Linked DNA regions of Pleomorphomonas sp. PLEO. The protein of the gene in region 1 interacts with the protein of each later gene in a pairwise test. Links are inferred from orthologs where the notes say so. Each region holds a gene or a part of one and is shown on either strand. Other genes may lie near its edges.

The links.
Region 2: the proteins of dnaA (region 1) and AB6N07_RS16055 interact in binary tests that used the Escherichia coli proteins (3 or more experiments, as listed by UniProt). The link is inferred for Pleomorphomonas sp. PLEO from one-to-one orthologs.

What each region holds. Positions count from the first base shown.
Region 1 is NZ_CP166625.1:531,874-535,019, reverse strand. What follows is about bases 319-3,146. They hold dnaA (chromosomal replication initiator protein DnaA), read left to right. Parts: upstream 319-914; coding sequence 915-2,378; downstream 2,379-3,146. Other genes in these bases: dnaN (DNA polymerase III subunit beta), read left to right, coding at 2,707-3,146; AB6N07_RS02245 (rhodanese-like domain-containing protein), read left to right, coding at 319-538. In the rest of the region: more of AB6N07_RS02245, read left to right, coding at 83-318. UniProt on the Escherichia coli protein: Plays an essential in the initiation and regulation of chromosomal replication. Binds in an ATP-dependent fashion to the origin of replication (oriC) to initiate formation of the DNA replication initiation complex once per cell cycle.
Region 2 is NZ_CP166625.1:3,458,969-3,462,275, reverse strand. The notes cover bases 32-3,020. They hold AB6N07_RS16055 (replicative DNA helicase), read left to right. Parts: upstream 32-776; coding sequence 777-2,264; downstream 2,265-3,020. Other genes in these bases: AB6N07_RS16050 (esterase-like activity of phytase family protein), read right to left, coding at 2,338-3,020; rplI (50S ribosomal protein L9), read left to right, coding at 32-529. In the rest of the region: more of rplI, read left to right, coding at 1-31; more of AB6N07_RS16050, read right to left, coding at 3,021-3,307. UniProt on the Escherichia coli protein: The main replicative DNA helicase, it participates in initiation and elongation during chromosome replication. Travels ahead of the DNA replisome, separating dsDNA into templates for DNA synthesis.

The DNA.
Region 1 (3,146 bases):
CAAATCGAGAATATATGCGCTTTTTGCGCATGGTTTTGTTTTGTCTTTTCTGTTTGATGAATTTTGGGGTGGTGGGGCAATCTTGGGTGCGGGATCATTCAACGAAGATCCGGGCTATGCTGGCGACGTCGGCGTGCGCGAGACTTGGGAGGCGCTTGCCGCTGATCCCTCGGCCGTGCTGATCGATGTTCGGACGGTGGCTGAATGGAACTTTGTCGGTCTTCCTGACCTTGGGAGCATTGGCAAGCGAGTGCTGCTCGTCGAGTGGCAGCGCTTTCCAGATATGGCCGTCAACCCGGCCTTCGCCGACGAGCTGGGAGAGGCCCTTGCCGATCTTGGCGTTGGTGCGGACGCCCCGCTTTATTTCATTTGCCGGTCGGGAGCGCGCAGTCGATCTGCGGCGACCCTGGCAACGGCCGGCGGATTTACGCGGGCTTTTAATGTGGCAGGCGGTTTCGAGGGAGCGCTCGGTCCGGATCGGCACAGGGGTTGTGTCGATGGCTGGAAGGCGAGCGGTTTGCCCTGGATCCAGAGTTGAACCGATGCGTTGGGCAGACCGGCCATGTGGCCGGCAAGGTGCGCGCAGATCGGGAGACCTGTCACACTGACCACAATCTGAGTTCCGGAGGTTGACCCTCCGGCCAATGACGGGCTCCGGTCCGTCATGAGTATTGATGTCGGCTTTTCGGCCGGCATTATTTAATGGGCGCCTCCCCTGAGGTCAGGCGCTTTGTCCCCGCAACCCGGGGGCTACTGGCATCACGGGGCTTCGAGAAGTCGTCGCCCCATGGTTGGCAAGTACGAGATGGTTAGCCCGGACACGGCGTTCGGATGACCGGTGGAGAGTGCTCCCGGCGGAAGCGCTCTGCGAATGGAAGACTGGTGAGTAGACTTTTTTGGATGGAGGCCGAGATATGTTGGAAGCGGAAGCCTGCGGCGTCGCCGGAGCGGCAGTTGATCATGCCGATGCGTGGGCGCGCGTTCGTGGCCGCCTCAAAGCCGATCTCGGCGAAGAGGTATTCTCCTGCTGGTTTGCCGGCATGAATGTCGAGCAAATCGAGGGGGGCACCGTTTGGCTCTCGGTGCCGAGTCGCTTCCTGAAAACCTGGATTTCCACCCACTATCGCGACAAGCTCGCCGGGCTCTGGCAGGCCGAGGGGCCCGCTTACCGCAAGGTTGAGGTGTCTGTCCGTTCGGCCATGCGGGCCAAGATTGAGTCGCCTGCCCGTTTTGCCGCACCGGAAGCTTCTCGCCCGGCGGGCGCACCAGCGTTGCGCGTCGCCGCTCCGATCCGTCCTGCCGCCGATTCCGCTTCCGCTCGGCTGTTCGATGATATTTCGTCGCCGCTCGACCCGCGCTACATCTTTGACAATTTTGTCGAAGGCGCCTCGAACCGTTTGGCGCTGGCAGCCGCTCGCCAGGTTGCCGACGGTCCGGCCTCCGGGGTCAAGTTCAATCCGCTCTACATCCACTCCTCGGTCGGCCAGGGCAAGACGCATCTTCTGCAAGCGCTCACCCATCACCTCAAGGCCGAGCATCCGGAAATGCGCGTGCTCTATCTGACGGCCGAGCATTTCATGTATCGCTTCGTGCAGTCGCTGCAGACCCAGTCGGCACTCGCCTTCAAGGAAGCGCTGCGAACCATCGATCTCCTGGTGATCGACGACATGCAGTTTCTGCACGGCAAGCAGATCCAGCAGGAATTCTGCCACACGGTGAATACCCTGATCGATGGCGCACGCCAGGTCATCGTTGCTGCCGACCGACCTCCTGTCGAACTCGAAACCATGGATGAACGCGTCCGTTCACGCCTCTCCGGTGGCCTTCTGATCGAGATCGGCGCTCCCGACGCTGCGTTGCGTCGGTCGATTGTCGAGCGTCGTATCGCCATCACCGCCCAGCATATGCCGGGCTTCTCCGTTCCCGACGACGTCATCGATTTCATCGTTCGCAACGTCACCACGTCGGGGCGCGACCTTGAGGGGGCGGTGACGCGCCTTGCCGGACACAACCAGCTGACCGGCCTGACGCTGTCGCTCGCCATGGCCGAGACGACGCTGAAGGACCTCATCCGCGTCACCGACACGCGCCGCATCAAGATCGAGGATATTCAGCGCGTCGTTTCCAAGCACTACAACGTCTCCAAGCAGGACCTCCTGTCGTCGCGCCGGACCCGGTCGATCGTTTGGCCGCGCCAAATCGCCATGTATCTGGCGAAATCGTTGACGCTGCGCTCGCTTCCTGAGATCGGCCGGCGCTTCGGTGGCCGCGATCACACCACCGTCCTGCACGCGGTGCGCAAGGTCGAAGAGCTGGTCAGTTCCGACGAAGCGCTGACGCAGGAGATCGAAGTCTTGAAGCGCATGCTCGAGGCCTGATTCAAAACCGGAAACGAAAAACGCCGACGAAAACCACGTTGGCTGCTAGCCTGCCGGCTTGCGGAAATTGGCAGTTGCCGTAATGTGCTCTTCCCCGTGGTCACCTTCAGGCGACGACGGGGAAATCGGTCCAGAGCGAACGCTAGGCCTGATTGCAACATCGGGTCGACAGGTGAGCGCTTCGGATTGTTTACGGGAGCATCCGGTTTTCGATGAGGCAGATTCTGCCTGATTGGCGGCTGCTCAACGCCAGATTTTCCGGTGGCCGCGCCGGTCGCGCTCAGTGCGGCCGACCAGGGCGTGGCAGCCACGACAGACGGGTTTTTCCATGCGCGTTACGCTGGAGCGGTCGCACCTCCTTGCCTCCCTCACCCACGTCCACCGCGTTGTCGAGCGTCGGAACACCATTCCGATTCTCTCCAACGTGCTGCTTCGGACCGACGACGGTCAGCTCAAGCTGAAGGCAACCGACCTCGATCTCGAGGCGCAGGAAACGGTCCCGGCCGTTGTCGAGCGCCCCGGTGCGACCACGGTGCCGGCGCACATGTTCTATGACATCGTGCGCAAGCTGCCCGAGGGGTCGCAGGTCTCGCTTGAGGGATCGGCTGATGGCGCCACTCTTACCATCTCTTCCGGCCGTTCGCGCTTTTCCCTGCAGATGCTGCCGGAGAGCGACTTTCCCGACATCACCGTCGGCGAACTCAGCCACGCCTTCTCGCTGGAAGCTGGCGATCTCAAGCGGCTGATCGACCGGACGCAATTTGCCAT
Region 2 (3,307 bases), 2.9 Mb from region 1 along the record:
CGGCACCCTCGGCGAGACCATCAGGGTCCGCGACGGATTCGCCCGTAACTTCCTGCTGCCGCAGGGCAAGGCGCTGCGCGCTACCAAGGAGAACCAGGCCCGCTTCGACCGCGAGCGCGCCGCCCTCGAGGTCCGTAACGCCGAGCGTAAGTCGTCGGCCGAGGAGATCAAGGTCGGCCTCGACCAGCGCTCCTTCATCGTGGTCCGTCAGGCGGCCGAGACCGGCCAGCTCTACGGCTCCGTCGCCGCCCGCGACATCGTCGACATCCTGGCCGCTGCTGGTGAAACCGTCACCCGCGCCCAGGTGGACATCAACGCGCCGATCAAGAACCTCGGCGTCCACACCGTCGAGATCATCCTGCACGCCGACGTACGCGCCACCATCACCCTCAATATTGCCCGCTCTGAGGAAGAGGCCCTGCGCCAGGCCAAGGGCGAGGACGTCACCGCCAACGCCCGCGAGGATACCTTCGTTCGCGAAGTCAGCTCGGTGCTTGAGGACGAGGGCATGGACCGCGAGGAGCTCTGAGCCGCCTTCGGTTCTGAGTCTGCCGCTACAGATTGGCCCCGGGACCCAAATCCCGGGGTTTTTCTTGTCAAAACAATGGGCTGCCGATTCTCTTGCAAGGCTATTGGTCTGGGGCGAGAGTCAATAACCATCGTCGGGAAATTCGACTCCTTGTGAATAGTGGGAGTCCGCCACAACTGCCGCATCCTGACAGGACGGGGCTTGATACTGTCCCTTCTTCATCCATCAGCAGGAACCCGTCCGTCCCATGTCCACCATCCGCCGCGTCGAAGATCAGGCTACCGCGCTTACCCGTAGCGCACCGCATAATGTTGAGGCGGAACGGCAGCTGCTCGGCGCCATGCTGATGAACAACGAGACGTTCTTCCGCGTCTCCGACTTCCTCGAGCCGCCGCACTTCTACATCGAGCAGCACAAGGCGATCTACGAGAAGATCGGCCAGCTCATCCGCGGCGGCAAGGTCGCTTCGCCGATCACGCTGAAGACCTTCTACCCGGCCGACTATCAGATCGCCGAGATGCCGGTGACGCAGTATCTGCTGCGCCTCGCTTCAGAAGCGACCACCATCATCAACGCTGAAGACTATGGCCGCGTCATCCACGATCTTGCCGTCCGCCGCGACCTGATTCGCATCGGCGAGGACATGGTCAACATTGCCTTTGACGCACCGATCGACATGCCGCCGCGTGCCCAGATCGAGGATGCCGAGCGGCGGCTGTTCGGCATCGCCGAGAGCGGACGCTACGAGGGTGGTTTTCACACTTTCTCGGACGCGCTGCGCGAAGCGATTGACATGGCCGCCGCCGCGTACCAGCGCGACGGTCACCTGTCCGGCATAGCCACCGGCCTCAATGACCTAGATCGGACCATGGGCGGTCTGCAGCGGTCCGACTTGATCATCCTCGCCGCTCGTCCGGCCATGGGCAAGACATCGCTGGTCACCAACATCGCCTTCAACGTTGCCAACGCTTACGAAGCGGCTGAGCAGCCGGATGGCTCACTGAAAACAGTGAATGGCGGCATCGTCGGCTTCTTCAGTCTGGAAATGTCATCCGAGCAGCTGGCAACGCGTATTCTCGCCGAGCAGTCGGAGGTGTCGTCCTCCGATATCCGCCGTGGCAACATTGATGAAAACCAGTTTGCCAAGCTCGCCGCCGTCGCCCAGCGTATGCAGACGCTGCCACTCTACATCGACCACACCGGTGGCATTTCCATCGCCCAGCTCGCTGCCCGCGCTCGCCGTCTGAAGCGCCAGCGCGGGCTCGACGTGGTCATCGTCGACTATCTTCAACTGTTGTCGGGTTCGTCAAAGTCCGCGCAGGGCGGCCGCGTGCAGGAAATCACCGAGATCACCACCGGTCTCAAGGCGCTGGCCAAGGAATTGGCCGTCCCGATCATCGCCCTCTCCCAGCTGTCTCGTCAGGTCGAAAGCCGTGACGACAAGCGGCCGCAGCTCTCCGACCTGCGCGAATCCGGCTCGATCGAGCAGGACGCCGACGTTGTGATGTTCATCTACCGCGACGAATATTACATGCAGTCGCGCATGCCCAAGGAAGGCACCGAGGACTTCTTCAAGTGGCAGACCGAGATGGACCGCGTCACCGGCAAGGCTGAGGTGATTATCGGCAAGCAGCGCCATGGCCCTACCGGTACCGTGCAGCTCGCCTTCGACGCTTCGGTCACCCGCTTCTCGGACCTCGCCAAGGACGATTATCTGCCCGAGCGCTTCGAATAACGGTCTTCCCATGAAAACCAAGGCCCCGGCTGCGCAAAGCTCCGGGGCCTTTTCTATTCAAGCCTCACCCGGCTTATTTCGCGGCCAGGAAGTCGCCCACTTCGAGCAACACGAACTCGTCGTCGTCGGCCTTATCGACGGCGCGGCCGGCCGAGTACGGCAGGTTGTTGTCATTGCCGACCACGATGTGCGTGGCGTCAACCACATCGACGTTCTCGATAGTGACGAAGGGCATAGTGTAGACGCCGTTTACGGTGCCCTGCTTGGCCCTGTTGTCGGGATCGGCGATATTCAGGAGATCGATGTAGCCGACCTTGCGCACGGCCTTGCCGACGTTGTCATCGCCGAAGGCTATCTTGTAGACGCGCTTGTGCTTGGCCGGCTTGTCGAAACAGGTCGGCTCGGGCTTGGCCGGATCGGCGCAGACCTTGTCGGGAAGGCCGGCACCGCCATCACGCTCGATGACCAATGCCGTGCCATCGTCGATCATGTTGAAATCGCCGATGTTGGTGCCGGCACCTGAGAAGGGATAGAGCCAGGAGCGGCCGGTCCAAGCCTTCTTGGCAACATCGAACTCGACAATGCGAGTGGCAGTCGCGCCGTCCACCTGCTCGAACTTGCCGTCGCCGAGATAGAGCGGACCTTCCAGAAGCCCATAGAGCTTGCTGCCGTCTTTCGATTGGGCCAGCCCCTCGAAGCCATTGGAGCGACGCAGGTTGAACGCTGGCAGTGGCTTGGTGGGATCGGCCGGCAGGCTCAGGGTCGGGTTGTCAGGCGACAGAACCGGCTTGCCGTCGACAAGCGTCGGCACTACGTCGGTCAGCTTGCCATCGGCGGTGACGTGGATGAGGTAGGGGCCGAGCTCTTCACCGAGCCAGAAGCCATCGCCGACCGGCTGGATCGACTCGATGTCGAAATCGGCGCCGGTCAGGTAGCGCTTGTCGGCGCCTTCCATGACGATCGGGAACGGCGCCACCTTGTCGGGATCGCTGAGGAAAACGGTGCCAAGGCGATCTACCGTACCGGACTGCCAGTCGAACTTG